One region of the Brevibacillus sp. FW306-2-1A-C05A genome, then DNA from elsewhere that is predicted to be linked to it. Evidence: riboswitches for the same ligand, from Rfam matches in the RefSeq annotation. Region 1 holds a riboswitch; each other region holds the start of a gene.

Region 1 (6,558 bases):
CTTCCTGCTGGAAATGGACGACTCCTTGAACTCGATCAACTACGTTCTCGGCACTTGCATGCAGCTTTCGAAAATCGGCGGCGGCGTGGCCGTCAACCTGTCCAAGCTGCGCGGGCGCGGAGAGCCGATCAAAGGCGTCGAGGGCGCAGCCAAGGGCGTCATGCCTGTACTCAAGCTGCTGGAGGACGCGTTTTCCTACGCCGATCAGATGGGGCAGCGCAAAGGCTCCGGGGCAGCCTACTACAACATCTTCGGCTGGGATATCAACGAGTTTCTCGATTGCAAAAAGATCAATGCCGATGAAAAGTCGCGGATCAAGACGCTGTCGATCGGCCTGATCGTGCCGAATGTGTTTTACAAGCTGGCAGAGGAAAACAAGCCGTTGACAGTGTTCGCTCCTTACTCCGTCTACAAGGAGTACGGCGCCCATCTGGATGATCTGGATCTCGACGAGATGTACGACGAGCTGGTGGCAAACGAGCGCGTCAAGAAAAAGGTAGTCATGAGCGCCCGCGAAATGCTCACCAAGATCGCGATGATCCAGATGGAGTCGGGCTACCCGTACATCATGAACAAGACGAACGCGAACAAAAATCACGCGCTGAAGGACATCGGCTCCGTGAAAATGTCCAACCTGTGCACGGAAATTTTCCAGCTCCAGGAGACGTCCACGATTACCAACTACGGCGAGCCGGACATCATCCGCCGCGACATTAGCTGCAATCTCGCTTCCTTGAACATCGTCAACGTGATGGAGCACAAAAAAGTGCGCGAATCCGTGCGCGAGGGCATCGAGGCGATCACCGCCGTGAGCGATGTGACCCGCGTGGAAAATGCGCCAGGCGTGCAAAAGGCCAACCGCGAGCTGCATTCCGTCGGGCTGGGTGCGATGAACCTGAACGGCTACCTGGCGAAAAACAAGATCGCCTACGAGAGCGAGGAAGCAAAAGACTTCGCCCGCACGTTCTTCATGATGATGAACTTCTACTCGCTGGAAATGAGCATGGAGATCGCCATGGCCAAAGGGGAAACCTTCATGGGCTTCGAGCAGTCGGAGTACGCCAAAGGCACGTATTTTGACAAATACCTCGCAAACGACTACCGTCCGCGCACGGAAAAAGGCAAGCAACTGTTCGCAGGCATGCACATTCCGACGCCGGAGGATTGGGCCGCGCTCAAGCAAAAGGTGCAGAAGAACGGACTGTATCACGCGTACCGTCTGGCGATTGCGCCGACGCAGAGCATTTCCTACATTCAGAATGCGACGTCGAGCGTGATGCCGGTTGTCGAGCACATCGAAACGAGAACGTACGCGAACTCGACGACCTACTACCCGATGCCGTATTTGTCGCAGGAAAACTATTTTTACTACAAATCTGCCTATGTGATCGACCAGTTCAAAGTGATCGATCTGATCGCCGAAATCCAGGAGCATGTGGACCAAGGCATTTCCACCGTGCTGCACGTCAACAGCAACATCTCGACCAGAGAGCTGGCGCGCTACTATATTTACGCCGCGAAAAAAGGCTTGAAGTCGCTCTACTACACGCGCACCAAGCATTTGACGGTAGAAGAGTGCATTAGCTGTGCCGTTTAAGCCGTTTACTGTGAGGAACCATCCGGCATGGAACAAAGTTTTTTCAGAGAAGAGGAACGCCCTAATGAAAGCTGTCAATTGGAACAGGCCAGACGACGATTTTACGATGACGTTTTGGAACCAGAACATCATGCAGTTCTGGACCGATGACGAGATTCCGCTCTCGGATGACAAAATGTCCTGGATGGAGCTCAGCGCTTCGGAACGGGACACGTACAAAAAAGTGCTCGGCGGACTGACTTTGCTCGACACCGTGCAAGGCGGCGTCGGGATGCCGAAAATCATGGAGCATGTGGACGGGCTGCAGCGCAAAGCCGTCCTGGCTTTCATGGGCATGATGGAGCAAATCCACGCCAAATCGTACAGCAGCATTTTCACGACGCTCGCGGCCACGGAGGAAATTGACGAAATTTTTGCCTGGGTGGAGCAGAGTCCGCATCTGCAAAAGAAAGCGGCGCTGATCGCAAAGCGCTACCAGGAGATCGAGACGCCAAAAGATTTGTACATGGCGATGGTCGCCTCCGTCTTTTTGGAAAGCTACCTGTTTTACAGCGGCTTTTTCTACCCGCTCTTTTTGGCCGGGCAGGGCAAGATGACGAGCAGCGGCGAAATCATCGACCTGATCGTCCGGGACGAGAGCATTCACGGCCTGTACGTCGGCGTGCTCGCGCAGGAAGTGTACCAGCGGCTCAGCGTCGTGGAGCAGGCGACGGTCAAAGAGGAGCTGTACGCGCTATTGCACGAGCTGCACCAAAACGAAGAGGAGTACACTGTCTCCTTGTACACAGAGATTGGCCTGGCGGACGAGGTGTTGGCCTACGTGCGATACAACGCGAACAAAGCGTTGATGAATCTGGGGCTGGAGCCGTTTTTCCCCGAGGAGGAAGTCAACCCGATCGTCTTGAACGGGATTCGCACGCACACGAAGCAGCATGATTTCTTCTCGAAAAAAGGCAATGGCTACGTCCGCACGCTCAACGTCGAGCCGCTGACGGATGACGATTTTCGCTTTGAGTAAAAAAGTTAAACGATCGTTTAAAAGGGTTGCTGTCTACAGACGGCAGCCTTTTTGTCGTGCCCGTTACGCGAAAAGGGGCGAGCGGCGCGCATGCACAGGCGCGCGCGAAGTAGCGGATGAGTTGCCCACATTCCTTCCTGTGAGATTTTCTCGATCAAGAATCTTTTATAGAAAGGAATAAAAGAATTCTTCATTTTAAAATACCTTTTCATTCATATTTATGTTATAAATAAATGATGTGTCGGCTCTTTTGATTGCCACCCGGTCGAGCCGAGTTGGGCTTAGGCTGGAACAGCAATGCGGCAGTGACGAGAGTCGCAGAATCATCGAGTCATGCGTCTGGAGGACTGATTTATCTGACAATGAATCCAGTGTTATCCAGTTTGGCTGGAGGCTGGACGAGCCGCTAGACTTCGTGAATTTTTTCACTAATCTGAGGGTTCCTTACAAGGCCCTTCGTTCTTACTCACAGGAGGTTTTTGTCATGCTTCAAAAAGTTTCATATTCGTTTATCGTCATCATCGGATTTATGCTGTTTGCGCTGTTTTTCGGAGCAGGCAACCTGATTTTTCCACCGATGCTGGGACAGATGGCGGGAACGAACGTCTGGGAAGCCAACGCCGGTTTTCTCGTGACAGGGGTTGGCTTGCCACTTTTGGCAATTACAGCGTTGGTGTATTCAGGTAAAGACGATTTGCGTTCGCTCGCAAGCCGTGTGCACCCGCTGTTCGGTCTTGTTTTCACGATTTTGCTCTATTTGGCGATCGGGCCGTTTTTTGCGATTCCGCGCTCCGGGAATGTTTCGTTTGAGATCGGGATCAAGCCGTTCTTGTCCGAGCAGGCCGGGCCTTTGCCGTTGATTGTGTTTACCGTCTTGTTCTTCACGCTCGCTTGCCTGTTGTCGCTCAATCCAGGAAAAATTATCAATGTAGTCGGAAAAGTCTTGACACCGATGAAGCTGACGTTTATCGGCATCATCGTCCTGACGGCGATTGTGTATCCGATTGGCGAGCTGCAAGCGCCAGTGGGCGATTACCAGTCCAAGGCGTTTTTCAAAGGATTCCAGGACGGCTATTTGACGCTGGACGCGCTCGGGGCGTTTGTATTCGGCATCATCATCGTCAATGCGATCAAGGAAAAAGGGGTTACGTCGAAAAAGCAAATTTTGCTGACGTGCGCCAAAGCAACGCTGATTGCGGGTGCGCTCCTGGCGTTTTTCTACTCGGTGCTTGCCTACATGGGCGCTTCCAGCGTGGAAAAGCTCGGCCATTTGGAAAACGGGGCGCAAATTTTGGCCAAAGTGTCGAATTATTACTTCGGTTCTTACGGCGGCCTGCTGCTCGGCCTGATGATTACTGCGGCGTGCCTGACGACCAGCGTCGGATTGATTACGGCGTGCTCGTCGTATTTCCACGCGATGTTTCCGCGCATTTCGTATAAAAAGTTTGCCGTCATTTTGGCTGTGTTCAGTACGCTCGTCGCCAATATCGGGTTGACTGCGCTCATCAAGGTGTCTGTTCCGATTTTGACGACGATGTACCCAATCGCCATCTCGCTGATCTTTTTGACGTTTTTGCATCAAGGGTTTGGCGGTCGGCCAGAGGTGTATCAAGGCAGCTTGTTCGGTACGTTTCTCGTCAGCCTGTTTGACGGGCTGAATGCTGCCGGGGTCGAGCTTGCGGCGATCAACGACGTCTTTTCCCGCTACTTGCCGATGTACACGATCGGCCTGGGCTGGCTGCTGCCTGCATTGATCGGGGGCGTTGGCGGCTACCTCGTTTATTTGATGCGCAAACCATCGCTGCGCGCGCGTGAGCTTCGCCTGACCAAGCAATAGGACAGGCATTATGAGGAAGCAGCCTGAACGTTGACATCAGTTTGCAAAGTGGAAATAGTTTAGCATGACAAAAACTGGTTTACGTGTTACTGTATGAAGAAAGGTGTGTCCCGCCCATTTTTGGGGCACATGCACTCATACCGACAATTTCATATGAGTGGAGACAGGTTCCTTGGCGATGAATATCGGCGCAAGGATGAAAAGGGAAGTCGGTGAGAATCCGACACGGTCCCGCCACTGTATGAGGGGAGTTTGCACAACTTTTGGCCACTGGTCGAGCTGACTGGGAAGGCGTTGTGCAGATCATGATCCTCAAGTCAGGAGACCTGCCTGTTTCGACAACACTGCTTAACCTACGGGAGATAGGGAGGTGTTAGGATGCTGTGATCTCAGTGTTTATTTGGCATTTCTAACGTTCTTTCTGATCGTTGGAGATGCCTTTTTTATTGGGCGAAATCGAAAAAATGATCGCAAAGGATGGAGAGGAAGCAAATGAAAAGCAGCAACTTGGGATATCCGCGGATCGGCAAAGATCGCGAGTGGAAAAAGGCACTGGAAGCTTTTTGGGCGGGGAAACTCGACGAGACGACATTCCTTGCGCAAATGGAGCAAATTCGCAAGCAGCACCTGGTCAAACAACAAAAAAAGGGGATCGACTGGATTCCGGTCAACGACTTTACTTTCTACGACCACATGCTCGACATGGCGGTCATGTTCGGCCTGATTCCGAAGCGGTTCGCGTATGCGGGCGGTCCGGTGCCGCTGGCTACGTATTTTGCGATGGCGCGCGGCAACAAAGACGCGGTCGCCAGCGAAATGACCAAGTGGTTCAACACGAACTACCACTATATCGTCCCCGAGTTCGGCGAGCGCACGCCTGTCTTGACGGAAAACAGGCCGCTGCAAGCGTACCTGGAGGCGAGAGATCAGCTAGGGATCGCCGGCAAGCCTGTCATCGTCGGGCCGTACACGTTTGTCAAGCTGTCCAAAGGGTATGCCAAAGACGAATTTGAACGCGTCGTCGATCAGATCGTGCCGCTGTACGTGGACGTCCTTCGCGAGTTGGAACTGCACGGCGTCGAGTGGGTGCAGATCGACGAGCCTGCGTTTGTCCTCGATCTTACCGGGCAAGACAAAGTGCTCATTCGTCGCGTGTACGAGCAGTTCAGCCAGGCGCTGCCGCACCTGAAGCTGATGGTGCAGACGTACTTTGAAGCGGTGGACTGGTACGAGGAGCTGATTGAACTGCCTGTCCACGGTTTGGGCCTTGATTTTGTTCACGGGAAAACAGCGAACCTGGCCAACTTGACGACGCACGGTTTTCCGCAAGACAAAGTGCTCGGCGCCGGGGTCATCGACGGACGCAACATTTGGCGCTCGGCCCTGGAGGAAAAGTGGGAGTTGGTCAAAACGTTGTGCACCGTAGTAGCCCCAGAGCGGGTATGGGTTCAGCCGTCGAGCAGCCTGCTGCACGTTCCGGTTACCGTCGAAGACGAAACCGATTTGCCGGAAGAAGTGCGCGTCGCATTGGCGTTTGCCGATGAGAAATTGGCTGAAGTGCGCTTATTAGTCCAAGGTTTCCAATATGGAAAGTATGTTATCTCGAAGGAAATCGCCCAGAACGAGAAAGACTTGCAGCGCTTGGCCCAATCTCCGGCACGGAACCGCCAGGAAGTGCAGGAGGCGAGAAAAGCGCTGGCGTCGACAGCGGCGAAGCGGGCAGTGCCGTTCCACGAGCGTCGCGAGATTCAGCAGGCGACGTGGAAGCTTCCGCTGCTGCCAACGACGACGATCGGCAGCTTCCCGCAGACGACAGAAGTTCGCCAGGCCAGACAGCAGTTCAAAAAAGGAAACTGGACCGTCGAACAGTACGATGCGTTCATTCAGGAGCAAATCCGCGAGTGGATCGCCATTCAGGAACAGATCGGCCTGGATGTGCTGGTGCACGGCGAGTTCGAGCGGACAGACATGGTGGAATATTTCGGAGAAAAGCTCGACGGCTTCGTTTTCACGAAAAACGGCTGGGTGCAGTCGTACGGCTCCCGTTGCGTCAAACCGCCGGTCATTTACGGCGACGTGCAGTTCGTCTCCCCGATGACGGTCAAG
Region 2 (6,558 bases), on a different contig from region 1:
CCGGGACTGGCGGCGTTTCTCCGCGATGCGGTCGTGATTTATACGCAAGCGTAGACAGCCGATAGCGTCGAGAAAAACAAACCGCGCACCGCCCTGAATCAGATCGGAAAGCTTCGATCCGATTGGGGCGGTGTTTTTTCATGCCTGTTTCATGCCCAAGCTGGCCTGGCTCACGCCCCTTGGCTGGAACCGGAATTTTTTCGCTGATGAAAACTTTTGGCCCAAGGGAGTGAGCCATCCGTCCATCGAGGTCGAGTTTTTTCGCGCTGAACGCGTGTTACCGTGAACAGACAGCGGGCGAGCAGCAGGGAGCCGCCCAACCGCTTTTCTTTTCTGTTTGTTGCGTTATATAATCTGTTCGAGCTGGACCCGGGCGCGAGCTATCTCTCCATGCCGCACAATGACGGTGTTTACGAGTATATAAGCGTCAGCGCCGGACGGTTTGCCTTGAAAATCAAGGAAGAGACGTTTCGCCTCGGCGAAGGGGACGCGATTCGCTTCACGGGCAACGTCCCCCACGCGTACAGCAATGACGGCGAACAGCCGCTATGAAGTCATTTGGGCGGCGGCAGGGCATCCGAAAGCGGTGTTTCGACTGACTCCCGAGCAACTGGTGCAAATGACGAACGGACAGGTCGCCTGTATCGCTTCGTGCCGCTAGCGGCAAAGGGGTCTATCGCCTCGTTGTAGAATAGATGATAAAGTGGAAATATTCCTAAAACAACGAGGAGGGTATACATGAAAGCTACAGAACCGATTTTCCTGGGGCATCGCATCCATCTGATCGACGGGTTTGATATGGGCTGGGCGCAGCGGACGGGAACGTACGTCATCGCCGAGGACGAGCTGACCCTGGTCGAGACAGGGCCGAGTCCTTCTGTCCCGTACATACGGGAAGGGCTGCGCAGGCTCGGATTTTCCCCGGAGCAAGTGAAGTACATCATCGTGACGCACATTCACCTCGATCACGCGGGGGGAGCGGGACTTTTATTGCGCGAGTGCCCGCAGGCAAAAATCGTGGTGCATCCAAAAGGAGCGCGCCATCTGGTGGACCCGAGCCGGTTGATCGCGGGCGCCAGAGCGGTGTATCACGACGATTTTGACCGCCTGTTCGACCCGATTGTCGCCGTTCCCGAAGAGCGGATCATCGTGCGCGCCGACCAGGAGACGCTGCAAATTGGCGCCAACTCTGTCCTGGAATTTTGGGACACGCCGGGACATGCCAACCATCATTTCAGCATTTACGACCCGGTCAGCCGCGGCATGTTCACGGGAGATACAGCGGGTGTCTTCTATCTGCAGCTTCAACGGGACGGGATTCACTTCGTCCTGCCGTCCACCTCGCCGAACCAGTTTGACCCGCAGGCGATGCTGCGCTCCGTGGAACGCTTTGAACAGCGCGGGCTTGCGCGAATCTATTTCGGGCATTTCGGCATGACTGACGATGTTGCCGACGTCTATCGGCAGGTGCGCGAGTGGCTTCCTGTCTTTGTCGCGGAAGGGGAGGCGGTCGTAGCCGCCGGACTCGGCGATGGCGAACTGGCGGAGCGGCTGTTCGGGCGTGTACTGGCGCATCTGCAATCGTTCGGGATCGGCGACGGGCATGAGGTGCTGGACGTGCTGCGGCTCGATTTGCAAGTATGTGCGATGGGAATTGTCGACTATTTGCAAAAGCGCAGGAAATAGCGGGAGACGCCAGACAGCGGGTACGAGACGGGCAGCATGGGCTTACGTAGCCGTGGCAGCAGCGAAAAAGCATTCTTTTTTTGGCAAAGGAATGCTATCATGATGGATGAGTCTTAGCAGTTGTAGGCCATTGCAATTGAATACGCGCAAACAGGTGCCTTGGTCCTTGCCAAAGGACGAGGTGAAAAGGGAAGCCGGTGCAAGTCCGGCGCGGTCCCGCCACTGTAAAGCGGCTGTCGCAATAGCTGCCAAGCCAGGAGACCTGCCTGTTTGCCTGATGTGCCTGCGCCTTCGCGGAAAGGTTCGGCCCGTTCAGGACGTTTTTTTGCGTGAGCATGGATGAGCCTGACATGTCGACCCTTTGGTTCCGGTTGGAAGCGAAGGGTTTTTGTTTGCTAAGAATCAACCAGTCGCACAGAAAGGAAGTCATACATATGAAACGCGCATGGAAACTGCTCAGCCCGCTGGTGCTTGCTGCAAGTCTCGTCGGCTGCGGCGGCAACACCCAGACGGCACCTGCTCCGCAGGCAGAAGCACTGCAGACAGCGCCACAGGACGCGGCTGCCAAGCAGACCGTCTACCCGCTTACCGTCACAGACGCGACCGGAAAAGAAGTGACCGTGGCAAAAGAGCCGCAACGAATCGTCTCGACTTCCCCGGCAGAGACGGAAATCTTGTTCGCGCTCGGCTTGAACGAGCGGATTGTCGGTGTCTCCGACTTCGACGACTATCCGGCAGAAGCGAGCACGAAGCCAAAAGTGGGCGGAGTCGTCAAGCCGAGCGAAGAAGCGATTCTCGCCCAGTCGCCCGATCTGGTCATCGGCGGAATTTCGATGGAAAAGCCGGTTGCCGACAAGCTGAAATCGCTCGGCATGCCAGTGTACGTCACGCATCCGAAAAAAGTGGATGACATCCTGAACAACATTTTGACGATGGGGGTTATCACCAACCGACAGGAGCAGGCGGAAAAAGTCGTCGCCGCGATGAAGCAGGATATCGCCCGCGTACAGGAAGCCGTCAAAGCGGTGAAGCCGGAAGACAAGAAAAAAGTGTACCTGGAGTTTGCGCCAGGCTGGACCGTGGGCAAAGGGGAGTTTCTCGACGAGCTGGTGACGCTGGCAGGCGGGACGAACATTGCGGCCGACACAGAGGGCTGGAACCCGATCAGCGAGGAAAAGATTTTGAAAAGCGATCCCGACGTCATTTTGTACGCCAAAGGCATTACGGATGACAAGACGGGCACGAAGCTGGAAGAGATCATCGCAAAGCGCAACGGCTGGGATACGATGAAGGCGATCCGCGAGAAGCAAGTGTTCGGAATGGACCAAAACCTGCTGGCGCGCCCAGGCCCGCGCATTACACAAGGTTTGATCGAGGTAGCTAAAGCGATTTATCCTGACCTGGTGAAATAAAAATGAAAAAGCAATGGCTTATATGGGGAGGAGCGAGCAGCCTTGTGCTGCTCGTATCCGTGGTGGTCAGCATTTCGATGGGGGCGGCGTCGCTCTCTCTTTCGCAAGTATGGCTCATCCTCTTGCACCAGCTTCCCGGCATGTCGGAGTGGATTCCGGCGACATGGCCGGAGTCGTCCGAGCAGATCGTGATGAAGGTGCGTTTTCCGCGCGTCGTACTGGCCATTTTGATCGGAGCTTGCCTGTCGCTTGCGGGCGCGGGCTTTCAAGGCGTGCTGCGCAACCCGCTTGCGGACCCGTTCACGATGGGCGTAGCGTCCGGTTCGGCCGTCGGGGCGGCTTTTCTGATCCTGTTCGGCTTGCAGTTTGCTGTTCTTGGAGAGTGGAGCACGCCTGTCGTCGCCTTTTTGACGGGGCTTGTCAGCTTGTGGATTGTGCTTGCCCTCGCCAAGACGCAAGGCAAGCTGCAGACGGAGACGCTGATTTTGTCTGGCGTCGTCATTCAGGCGTTTCTCGGCTCGCTCGTGTCCTTCATGGTGTCGCTGTCGGATCAGACGGTGAACGAGATCGTTTTCTGGCTGATGGGAAGCCTGTCGTTTCGCGGCTGGGCCTTCACGTACGTCCTGGTCCCGTATTTGCTGATCGGCGTGCTCGTGCTGCTTGGCTATGCCCGCTCGTTGAACCTGTTTGCGCTCGGGGAGCGGCAGGCGGCGCATCTCGGAGTCAACGTCGACAAGACGAAGCTCATCATTTTGCTCGTCTCTACGCTCCTGACTGCAGCGGCGGTTTCGATTGCGGGCGTCATCGGGTTTGTCGGGCTGGTCGTGCCGCATCTGGTGCGGATGATGGTCGGGCCTGACTACCGCATTTTGCTGCCGATGGCGACCATCTGCGGCGGTGTGTACGTGCTGTGGGCGGATACGCTGGCGCGAATGCTGCTCGTGCCGACAGAAATCCCGCTCGGGGTCGTGACTGCGTTTTTGGGAGCGCCGTTTTTCGCCTATTTGCTGAAGCAAAACAAACGGATCGGAAGGAGGTAGTCGCGTCATGATCGAAGTGCGCGGGCTGCAAAAGTCTTACCAGGATGTGTCCGTCCTGCGCGAGATCGGGTTTACAGTCCAGCAGGGCGAGTTTTTTGGCATCATCGGCCCGAATGGGAGCGGAAAATCAACGCTTTTGAAAATGCTCTCCGGTGTGATTGCCGCTGATGCGGGAGAAATCACGCTCGCGGGCAAACCGGTTGGCCGCTATACGCGCAAGGAGCTGGCGCGGGTTCTCGCCGTACTCGAACAGGAGGGGCTGCCTCCGGTCGGCTTTCGCGTTCGCGAGGTGCTGGAAATGGGGCGCTACCCGTACCAAAACTGGCTGGGCGAGGAACAGACAGACGTCGGGCCGCTCATCGACGAGATCATGCAGCTTTTGGGCCTGACACCGCTTGCCGATCGCACGCTGGATCAACTGAGCGGAGGGGAAAAGCAGCGCGTCGCCTTGGGCAAGGCGCTCGTGCAAAAGCCGCAGGTGCTGCTTCTGGACGAACCGACGACTTATCTCGATATCGGCTACCAGATTCAACTGATGGACATTGTGCGCAAGTGGCAAAAGACGACGCAGGTGACCGTGGTCGCGGTGCTCCACGACCTGAATCTCGCTTCGCTCTATTGCGATCGCATCCTGATGCTGCACAAAGGCGAGCAGATCGGCGTAGGCACGCCAACAGACATGCTGCAAAGCGACCGGATCGAGGCGGTGTACGGGACGCGGCCGATCGTCATGGAGCATCCTGTCCACCGTTTGCCGCAAATCATGCTGCAATCCGGGTCGTAATGGGGGAATACAGATGATCGTACTCGTGACAGGCGGCGCTCGCAGCGGCAAGAGCACCTTCGCGGAAAAATACGCGGCCCATCTGGGGCAATCGGGCGTCTATATCGCCACCGCGCAAGCTTTTGACGAGGAGCTGCAGGAGCGCGTAGCCAGGCATCGCGAGCGCAGGCGAACGAGCGCGTTTTGCTGGGAGACGATCGAGGAGCCTTACGCCCTCGCAGACGTGATCCGCTCGCTTGGGCAACGGGACGAGCTGGCGCAAAAACAGGCGGTCGTCGTGGTCGATTGCCTGATCGTCTGGCTGTCCAACTGGCTGATTCGCCACGAGCAGGACGAGGCGTTCGCGCGCACGCTTGCGCAGGCAGACGAGCTGATTGCGGCTGTAGAGGACTTTCCCGGGACGATTTTGTTTGTCACAAATGAAGTCGGGGCCGGACTGGTGCCGGAGTATCCGTTAGGGCGCATGTTCCGCGATCTGGCAGGCTTGATGAATCAGCGGCTGGCGACGGTGGCCGACCAGGTGTTTCTGCTCACAGCAGGCATTCCGCTGGAACTCAAAAGCAGGGCGTTTCGCTTTTAGGCAGGGGAAAAGACGGTTTCGCGTCGTCTTTTTCCCTTTTTTGTGCTATACTATAAGAAAAGCAATGGAAAGGATCAGGATACCATGCGTCCCCATAGGACGATCTGGAAACGGTATGACCTCTCCTACATCTAGCTTCGTAGTAGTCGACCGTCACTTGGACGACTAGCCTACTACGAAAGCGAGGCCCTTTGTATGAGTAGCGACTTATACTTGCGATGTTCCTCCGTAGTCGGTTGGTCGTCTGTGCCAAAACCGACAAAAATGCGAGGAATCGATGATGAGGAGAGCGCTGCAATTTACTCGACGTTACGGTATGATTTTGTTTGGAGCATGTTTGCTTGCTTTTGCGTATTATCACATCAACTTTCAGAACCACTTGTCTGAGGGCGGCTTCGTCGGCCTGGGGTTACTGGCCAAATACGCCTTTGACCTGTCGCCAGCGATGATGATTTTACTCTTGGACATCCCGCTGTTTCTGGTTGCCTGGTTAGTGCGAGGGCGTCAGTTCATCTGGGACACGATCTTTGCCTCACTGGCGTTTACCGGGTTTTATGAACTGTTCGAACAGTTTTCCCCGATTGTGATGGATATGAGCAGAGTGATGCCGCTCGCTTCTGTGTTGTCCGGGGTATTGACCGGACTCGGCACCGGGCTGGTTCTGCGCTACGGAGCTGCGACAGGCGGCGACGATATTTTGTCCCTGTTGCTCAGCAAGTACACAGGATTGTCGATCGGTACGATTTTTCTGTTGCTGGACGCCATGGTGTTGGGCCTGTCGTTCTGGTATGTACCGATGAAAGAGATGCTCTACACCATTTTGGCCGTCGTCATCTCCAGCCAAGTGATTACCTGGACGGTGAATGCCGGCGGTGCAGGAATCGCTGTGGAGGAAGAGGCGCACGGACATGGCAACGTCTCGATGACACACCAATGATGAGAAATCCAGTTGAAAAACATGCCTATACAAAAGCGCGAAAAAGGCCAGGTCGGTTTACCAGTCGACTTGGCCTTTTCCCTGTTCCTGTACATAACGACACGGGGAAGTAGTGGATA
Region 3 (6,558 bases), on a different contig from region 1:
TGATCTGGACGGACATCGCGCTGCGCTCCCACCCCCGGTTTGTCAATAACGTAGAGGCGAACGGAGGCGGCGTGGAGTGGATGGGAAGGGCGCTCACCTCGCTGGTGAAGCCCACTCTCTATGAGCTGTTCACGCTTCATGCGCAAGCGAGAGGCACGCTGACTGACCGGGCGGATGAGGCGGACACGGTTTTCTCCATGGACGAGGGAATCACTCCGTTTGACCTGGAAATCATCATGGCGGACTTTTTGTAAGCTCGCTGGTTTCGTTAGGCAAAGGGAATGAGGTGCGTGTCCATTAAGCCGGTAGTGGTGAATCCGCAGATGAAAAATGGCAAAATCAGAAACCAGAAAGCTTTGGTTGGAAATATCCGCCTGACCGGTTGCCGGCTGGAAGGATGTATTTGTTGTCTTTCATCTGCAATCTGTGGCGACCTCCTATCGGTTGCAACCCCTTTTCGGCAGGATGATTCTTCAGAAGAAACATCATGACGGGAAATACCACGATCAGTAAAAAGAGACCCAATACCGCAACAGCCATTTTCCAGTCAAACCACTGTATGAAAAACAGTGAGGCTGGCACAACTACCATTTGGCCTACGCTAAAGCCAGCCTCTATTACTCCGAATGCGAGTCCACGCCTTTTATTGAACCAATTTGTGACCATAATGGTTGCGGCTACATTGGAGGCACCTCCAACACCAATGGAAGCGAAGACACCATAGAGAATAAACAATTGCCAGAGGGAAGTTACCCATTGCGTGAAAAAATGCTCAGACCAACCAGAAGTGTGCTGCCTAAGAGAATGGACCTGGCACCAAAGCGGTCAATCAACCTGCCTGCTATTGGTTGGGATATGCCATAAATGACAAAACTCAATGTGGAGATGAGAGAAATGGTACCTCGATCCGCGGCAAAGCCATTCTCCCAAGGTTCAATAAATGCTCCGAAAGAAAGTCTTGCTCCTTGCACAGCCAACAATGCGAAAAAGGTGACAAATAAAATGATCCACGCGTAATGCACTTTGCTCTTCACAGGCTCAACGCACTCCTTATGAGTTTAATCCCAATCTGGTCAGCATGTTTTTGAATAATTTCGCTTCTTCTTCACTGAATATGGACATCGCTTCTTGATTCACTTCGTCACTGATCTGATTCAGAGGTTGTTCCAATTCCTTGCCTCGCGGAGTCAGAAAAATCAAGTTCGTCCGGCTATCATTGGGATCGGAACGACGCTCGATGAGCCCCATATTTTGCAGTCGATCGAGCACCCCCGTGATGGTTGCTCCATCCAAGCGAAGCCGACTACCCAATTCCACACCTTTTTGGCCATCTTTTTCCCATAGCGCATGTAATAGAACAAACTGCACGGGAGTAATCCCGTACGGCGATAATTTGGCCTTTTCCATTTGCCAGATTTTTTGATACGCCTTCCCGAGAAGAAACCCATAGCAATCCTCAATCCGATCCATATGTACCTCCAAATATTTTATTGGAAATCGATGTAAGAATAAGATAACACGCACACAAAAGATTTGTGTACAAATAATTAGTTCACAAAACAAAGATCAATGCCCAGTATGTTCCTATCCGCAGCTTTTGCTTGAATCCCCGGTAGCATTTGCTATTATTAAAGCAAGTGCTTGTCATAGAAAAGAACGACATTTGAATATGGTAGAAAAACAGGTCCTTGTTTTTCGCAAGCGATAGTTTGCGAATGCGAGGTTAAAAGGGAAGTTTGGTGAAAAGCCAACGCGGTCCCGCCACTGTAAAAGAGGAGCTCTTCTTCTTGGCAACGGCGCCATCCACTGCACGCCAGCGTGCGGGAAGGAGGAAGAAGAGCGAAGATCCTTGAGCCAGGAGACCTGCCTGTTTTGATGTCCACTGATTTCCTTCGGGTCAAAGGATGAGGTGAGGATTGTTGCAGTCGGCTATCCGCGCTTTGTTTTCCTTGGAGGTTTGGGGAAACAAGGCGTTTTTTTGTACGCGGAAAGCGAAACAGGAAGCAAATCGGCAAACTCTTCACTTTTTCAGTCAGGTAAATAACGAGGCTATGGAAAACATTTGAAATAGGCAACGGAGCCTAAACTGCATTTTTGGAGCGCTGTGCCTCCGAAAATTATTAGGGATGGGCAACGGGGCCTACAGTTTATTTTGGGGGTGAGCGTACTTGAGCAACAAGCGGGGCCTGTTTTTGGTCTACACCGGAGACGGCAAAGGAAAGACAACAGCCGCGGTGGGGCTGGCTGTGCGCGCGACTGGACGAGGCAAAAAGGTCATCATGATCCAGTTCATCAAGTCGCCGGAGCGCACGTACGGAGAGAAAATCATCTTCGACAAGCTGGGCATCGAAATCGTGCAAAAAGGCGTAGGCTTCACCTGGACGAAGACGCCGGAGGAGCATCGCGCGGCGCTGCAGGAAGCGTGGGCGTTCGCCCGGGAAAAGCTCGCTTCGGGCGAGTACGATGTCGTCATTCTCGACGAGCTGAACAATGCGCTGGCGATCGACCGTTTTCCGATTGCGGACGTGCTGCCGCTCGCGGACGTTTTGGAAGCGATTCAAAACAGGCCGAGCCATGTGCATCTGGTCGTGACGGGGCGGAGCGCCAAGCAGGAAATCATCGACATGGCCGATCTCGTGACAGAGATGAAGCCGATCAAGCATTACTACGATGAAGGAATACCAGCGGTGCTGGGGGTAGAGTTTTGATGAACGTACTGGAAGCGTACGGCCACGGCGGAGATTTGCTGACGGCAGCGGACCGCTTTGGGATGGAGCCGGGCCAATTCCTTGATTTCAGTGCCAATATTAACCCGCTGGGCATGCCGGACAGCGTGCGCGAGATGCTTTTGGCCTCGCTGTCTGCCGTGCTGCGTTACCCGGACCCTGGGCATCGCCAGTTTCGCCGGGCGTTGGCGCAGCGGTTGCAGTTGCCAAAGGAATGGCTTTTGCCTGCGAACGGAGCGGCAGAAGCGATGGCGCTCGCGATTCTCGGGCTGCAGCCGCAAACAGTCGGCGTGATTTATCCTTGCTTTTCGGAATATGCAGAGCTTTCCGAGCAGTTTGGCGCAACCGTCATCGGCTGCTACGGAAAAGAAGAGAACGGCTACAAGGCCGACAGCGCCGAGCTGTACCGTCTGTTCGAACAGGCTGATCTGGTGTTTGTCGGCTCGCCGAACAATCCGACTGGCATCTTGTATGAGCCACAGGAGCTGTTGCAGATGGCGGACTGGACGGCCCAGACCGATACGTGGCTGGTCGTGGACGAGGCGTTTCTCGATTTTGTGGAAGAAAGCCGCCAGTTTACGCTGGCAAGTCGGCTGGAGCGCTTTCCCCGCGTCATTTTGCTGCGGTCGATGACGAAAATGTACGCGATCCCCGGCTTGCGTCTCGGATACGCGATCGCCCAGCCTGACGCGATTGCGAAAATGCGCGCGAAGCAGGTGAGCTGGAGCGTGAATGCGCTTGCGCTTTTGGCGGGGGAGCTGTGCTTGCAAGAGCATGAGTACGAGCGGCGGACACGCAGCCTGGTCGCCAGGGAGCGCGCTGGCCTGGTCGCGTTTATTCGCGGGGAGCTGGGCTGGAAGGTCTGGCCGGGGGAGGCGAACTTTTTGCTGCTTCGCTCGCCGGAGGGCTTGCCAGCCGCACAACTGCAAGAGCGGCTCGGCAAAAAAGGCGTGCTGATTCGCAGTTGCGCCATGTATCCCGGATTGACGGCGCATGACGTGCGCATCGCCGTTCGCGGGCCAGAAGACAATGCGCGCTTGATCGCGGCCTTGCGCGAGGTACACAGCGAAGGGAGCGGGGAGCGATGAGTCTTGTGCTGGTGACAGGCGGCGTGCGCTCGGGAAAAAGCCGCTTTGCGGAAGAACTGGCGCAACAGGCCGGAGAGCGCGTCCTGTACGTGGCGACGGGTCAGGCGTGGGACGAGGAAATGCGGCAGCGGATCGAGCGGCACAAGGAGCGGCGGCCGAAGCAGTGGGGCAGCGTGGAGGTCGGCGAGCGGCTGTGCGACTACGAGCCTGCTAGCACACCTTACGACGTCGTGCTGATCGATTGCCTGTCGACGTGGGTGAGCAATCGGCTGATGAGCGTCGAGGAAGCAGAGTGGCGAAGCGAGGCGCACACAGAGGCGCTGCTTGCGGAGGCAGAGGCGTGGCTTGGGCTTGTCCGGCGCTCCCCGCAAAAAGTGATTGCGGTCACAAGCGAGGTCGGGCTGGGCGGTGTCGCCATGAATCGGCTCGGCCGCTGGTTCGCAGACGCGCTGGGCGACGTCAACCAGCGGGCTGCGCGTCAGGCAGAGAAGGTCTACGCGGTCATGGCCGGAATCCCGTGGAGGATCAAAGGATGAATGCATTTTGGCACGCGATCGCCTTTTTCACCCGGATTCCGGTTCCGTGGCTGCGCCCGTCCGACGAGGCGTGGAAAAAAAGCGTCAACTGGTATCCGGCAGTCGGGCTGGTCATAGGTATTTTGCTATGGGGAGTCCACCAGACGGGGCTTGTGCTCTTTAGCCCGTGGCTGTCCGCCGTGCTGACGCTCGCTGTCTGGGTGTACATCACAGGCGGACTGCATCTGGACGGCTGGATGGATTTGGCGGACGGACTGGGAAGCAGCCGGCCAAAAGAGCAAGTGCTCGCGATCATGAAAGATAGCCGCGTGGGCGCGATGGGGGTTTTAGCCGCGATCTTGCTACTTTTACTCAAGGCAGGGGCCGTCGCGGAGCTTGCGCATCCTGGCTGGGGTGTGCGCCTCGTATTCGTTCCTGCCATAGCGCGGACACATGTGCTGCTGTCGATTCGGCTGTGGCCGTATTTATCGCAGGAAAAAGGGATCGGCAAAGGCATCAGTGCAGGGCTGTCGCCTGTCGCCATCGCCGCCGGATACATCGTTCTCGCCGCGGCTGGCTGGTTCGCCGGAGGTTTGCAGGTCGTCGCGGCAATGGTCGTCTCGCTTTTGTTCGTGCTGTTGTTTTCCCGCTCGGTCGCCCGCAAGCTCGGCGGCCTGAACGGAGACTGCTACGGAGCAGCTATCGAGAGCGGCGAGGCGGTCATGCTGCTCGTACTGGTCGGGAGCTGGTGGACATGAAGTTGATCTGGATACGGCACGGGGAGACAGACAGCAATCGGGAGCGCAAATATCTCGGGCATAGCGACATTCCATTGAACGAAAAGGGGGAGCAGCAGGCGCGCGAGCTGGCGCGGCAATTGTCGCAGCAACTAAAACGGCCTGTCGCGCTGTACGCAAGCGATTTGCTCCGCTGCACGCAAACGGCCCGGCCGCTGGCAGACGAGTGGGGGCTGCCGATCATTTCCGTCCCGGCTTTGCGCGAGCTGTCGTTTGGCGACTGGGAGCTTTTGACCTACGAGGAGCTGATGCGCTCGGATGCCGAGCGGGCTGTCCGCTGGTACGACGACCCGTATCGCTGCAGTCCGCCGAATGGCGAGAGCTTGCAGGAACTGGGGCACCGGGTGGACGGCTGGCTGCGCAAGCTTTTGGAGCAGCGGCAAGCGGCTGCGGACGAGACTACGGTTTGCGTCGCGCACGGGGGAGTGATTCGCTGGTTTCAGGCGGTTTGGCTGGAAAACGACCCTAAGCGATATTGGCACGTAGATGGCGTAGGGCACGGAGAGGCCCTGCTGGCGCAATGGGACGGGCGACGCTGGCGAAGACTACGGCTGGAAGGTTTAAAGAGAGGGACAACATGACAGAAGTATGGATATTGTGCGCGGCATACGTGATTGACCGGGTGGTCGGCGACCCGCGCAGCCTGCCGCATCCGGTGGTCATGATCGGCTGGTGGATTACGCGGCTGGAACGGGTAATTCGCGCGGCAGTCAAGCGGGAATCGCAACTGAAGCTGGCTGGCGTCCTGCTCCCGCTGTTGATCGTCACAGGCAGCTACGCGGTCGTCTGGCTGCTGTTATGGGGAGCGGCGTTCATTCATCCGCTGCTCTCGTGGGTGTTGAGCGCGTGGCTCATCTCCACGACGATTGCCACAAAAGGACTCGCGGACGCGGGACTGGAGATCGCCCGCCACCTGCTCGCCGGGGACATGGCAGCGGCGAGGCGCTCTCTGTCGATGGTGGTCGGCCGCGATACGGATCAACTGGACGAACCGGAGATTTGCCGGGGGGCCGTGGAGACGGTGGCGGAAAACATCGTCGATGCGATCGTTTCCCCGCTGATCTATGCCGCGATTGGCGGCGCGCCGCTGGCGATGGCGTACCGGGCAGCCAACACGCTGGACTCGATGGTCGGCTACAAAAACGAAATGTACAAAAATCTCGGCTGGGCGTCCGCCCGCTTCGACGACGCGATGAACTACATACCCGCCCGGCTGACGGCATTGCTGTTGGTAATCGCAAGCGGGCTGCAGCGGCTGGATTGGCGACAGTGCTGGGCGATGATTCGCCGGGACGCGCATCTGCACCCGAGCCCGAACAGCGGGCTGCCGGAAGCGGGAGTGGCTGGCGCGCTGGGCGTGCAACTTGGCGGGCTCAACTACTACCAGGGAGTGCCTTCCAACCGGGCGCGGCTCGGGGATGCGCATCGGCCG

The links. Region 1 has a riboswitch for cobalamin ahead of metE (5-methyltetrahydropteroyltriglutamate--homocysteine S-methyltransferase). Riboswitches for the same ligand answer to the same signal wherever they lie in the genome.
Region 2: linked by a shared signal. The riboswitch ahead of AC3WJN_RS02780 (ABC transporter substrate-binding protein) and the one ahead of metE (5-methyltetrahydropteroyltriglutamate--homocysteine S-methyltransferase) in region 1 are both predicted to bind cobalamin.
Region 3: linked by a shared signal. The riboswitch ahead of cobO (cob(I)yrinic acid a,c-diamide adenosyltransferase) and the one ahead of metE (5-methyltetrahydropteroyltriglutamate--homocysteine S-methyltransferase) in region 1 are both predicted to bind cobalamin.

The regions. Positions count from the first base shown of each region.
Region 1 covers NZ_JBYSWV010000019.1:59,755-66,312, reverse strand. The annotation lists gene nrdE (class 1b ribonucleoside-diphosphate reductase subunit alpha) at 1-1,597, shown strand, start outside; gene nrdF (class 1b ribonucleoside-diphosphate reductase subunit beta) at 1,662-2,615, shown strand; gene brnQ (branched-chain amino acid transport system II carrier protein) at 3,100-4,452, shown strand; cobalamin riboswitch at 4,601-4,800, shown strand; gene metE (5-methyltetrahydropteroyltriglutamate--homocysteine S-methyltransferase) at 4,945-6,558, shown strand, end outside.
Region 2 covers NZ_JBYSWV010000001.1:529,104-535,661, reverse strand. The annotation lists gene AC3WJN_RS02800 (MerR family transcriptional regulator) at 1-54, shown strand, start outside; gene AC3WJN_RS02795 (cupin domain-containing protein) at 283-552, shown strand; gene AC3WJN_RS02790 (YbaK/EbsC family protein) at 530-661, shown strand; gene AC3WJN_RS02785 (MBL fold metallo-hydrolase) at 739-1,686, shown strand; cobalamin riboswitch at 1,822-1,970, shown strand; gene AC3WJN_RS02780 (ABC transporter substrate-binding protein) at 2,121-3,098, shown strand; gene AC3WJN_RS02775 (FecCD family ABC transporter permease) at 3,101-4,138, shown strand; gene AC3WJN_RS02770 (ABC transporter ATP-binding protein) at 4,146-4,922, shown strand; gene cobU (bifunctional adenosylcobinamide kinase/adenosylcobinamide-phosphate guanylyltransferase) at 4,936-5,502, shown strand; gene AC3WJN_RS02760 (YitT family protein) at 5,780-6,439, shown strand.
Region 3 covers NZ_JBYSWV010000016.1:88,900-95,457, reverse strand. The annotation lists partial or broken gene AC3WJN_RS12250 (hypothetical protein) at 1-254, shown strand, start outside; partial or broken gene AC3WJN_RS12245 (MFS transporter) at 272-1,034, opposite strand; gene AC3WJN_RS12240 (MarR family winged helix-turn-helix transcriptional regulator) at 1,051-1,470, opposite strand; cobalamin riboswitch at 1,666-1,885, shown strand; gene cobO (cob(I)yrinic acid a,c-diamide adenosyltransferase) at 2,169-2,708, shown strand; gene cobD (threonine-phosphate decarboxylase CobD) at 2,708-3,814, shown strand; gene cobU (bifunctional adenosylcobinamide kinase/adenosylcobinamide-phosphate guanylyltransferase) at 3,811-4,350, shown strand; gene cobS (adenosylcobinamide-GDP ribazoletransferase) at 4,347-5,087, shown strand; gene AC3WJN_RS12215 (histidine phosphatase family protein) at 5,084-5,707, shown strand; gene cbiB (adenosylcobinamide-phosphate synthase CbiB) at 5,704-6,558, shown strand, end outside.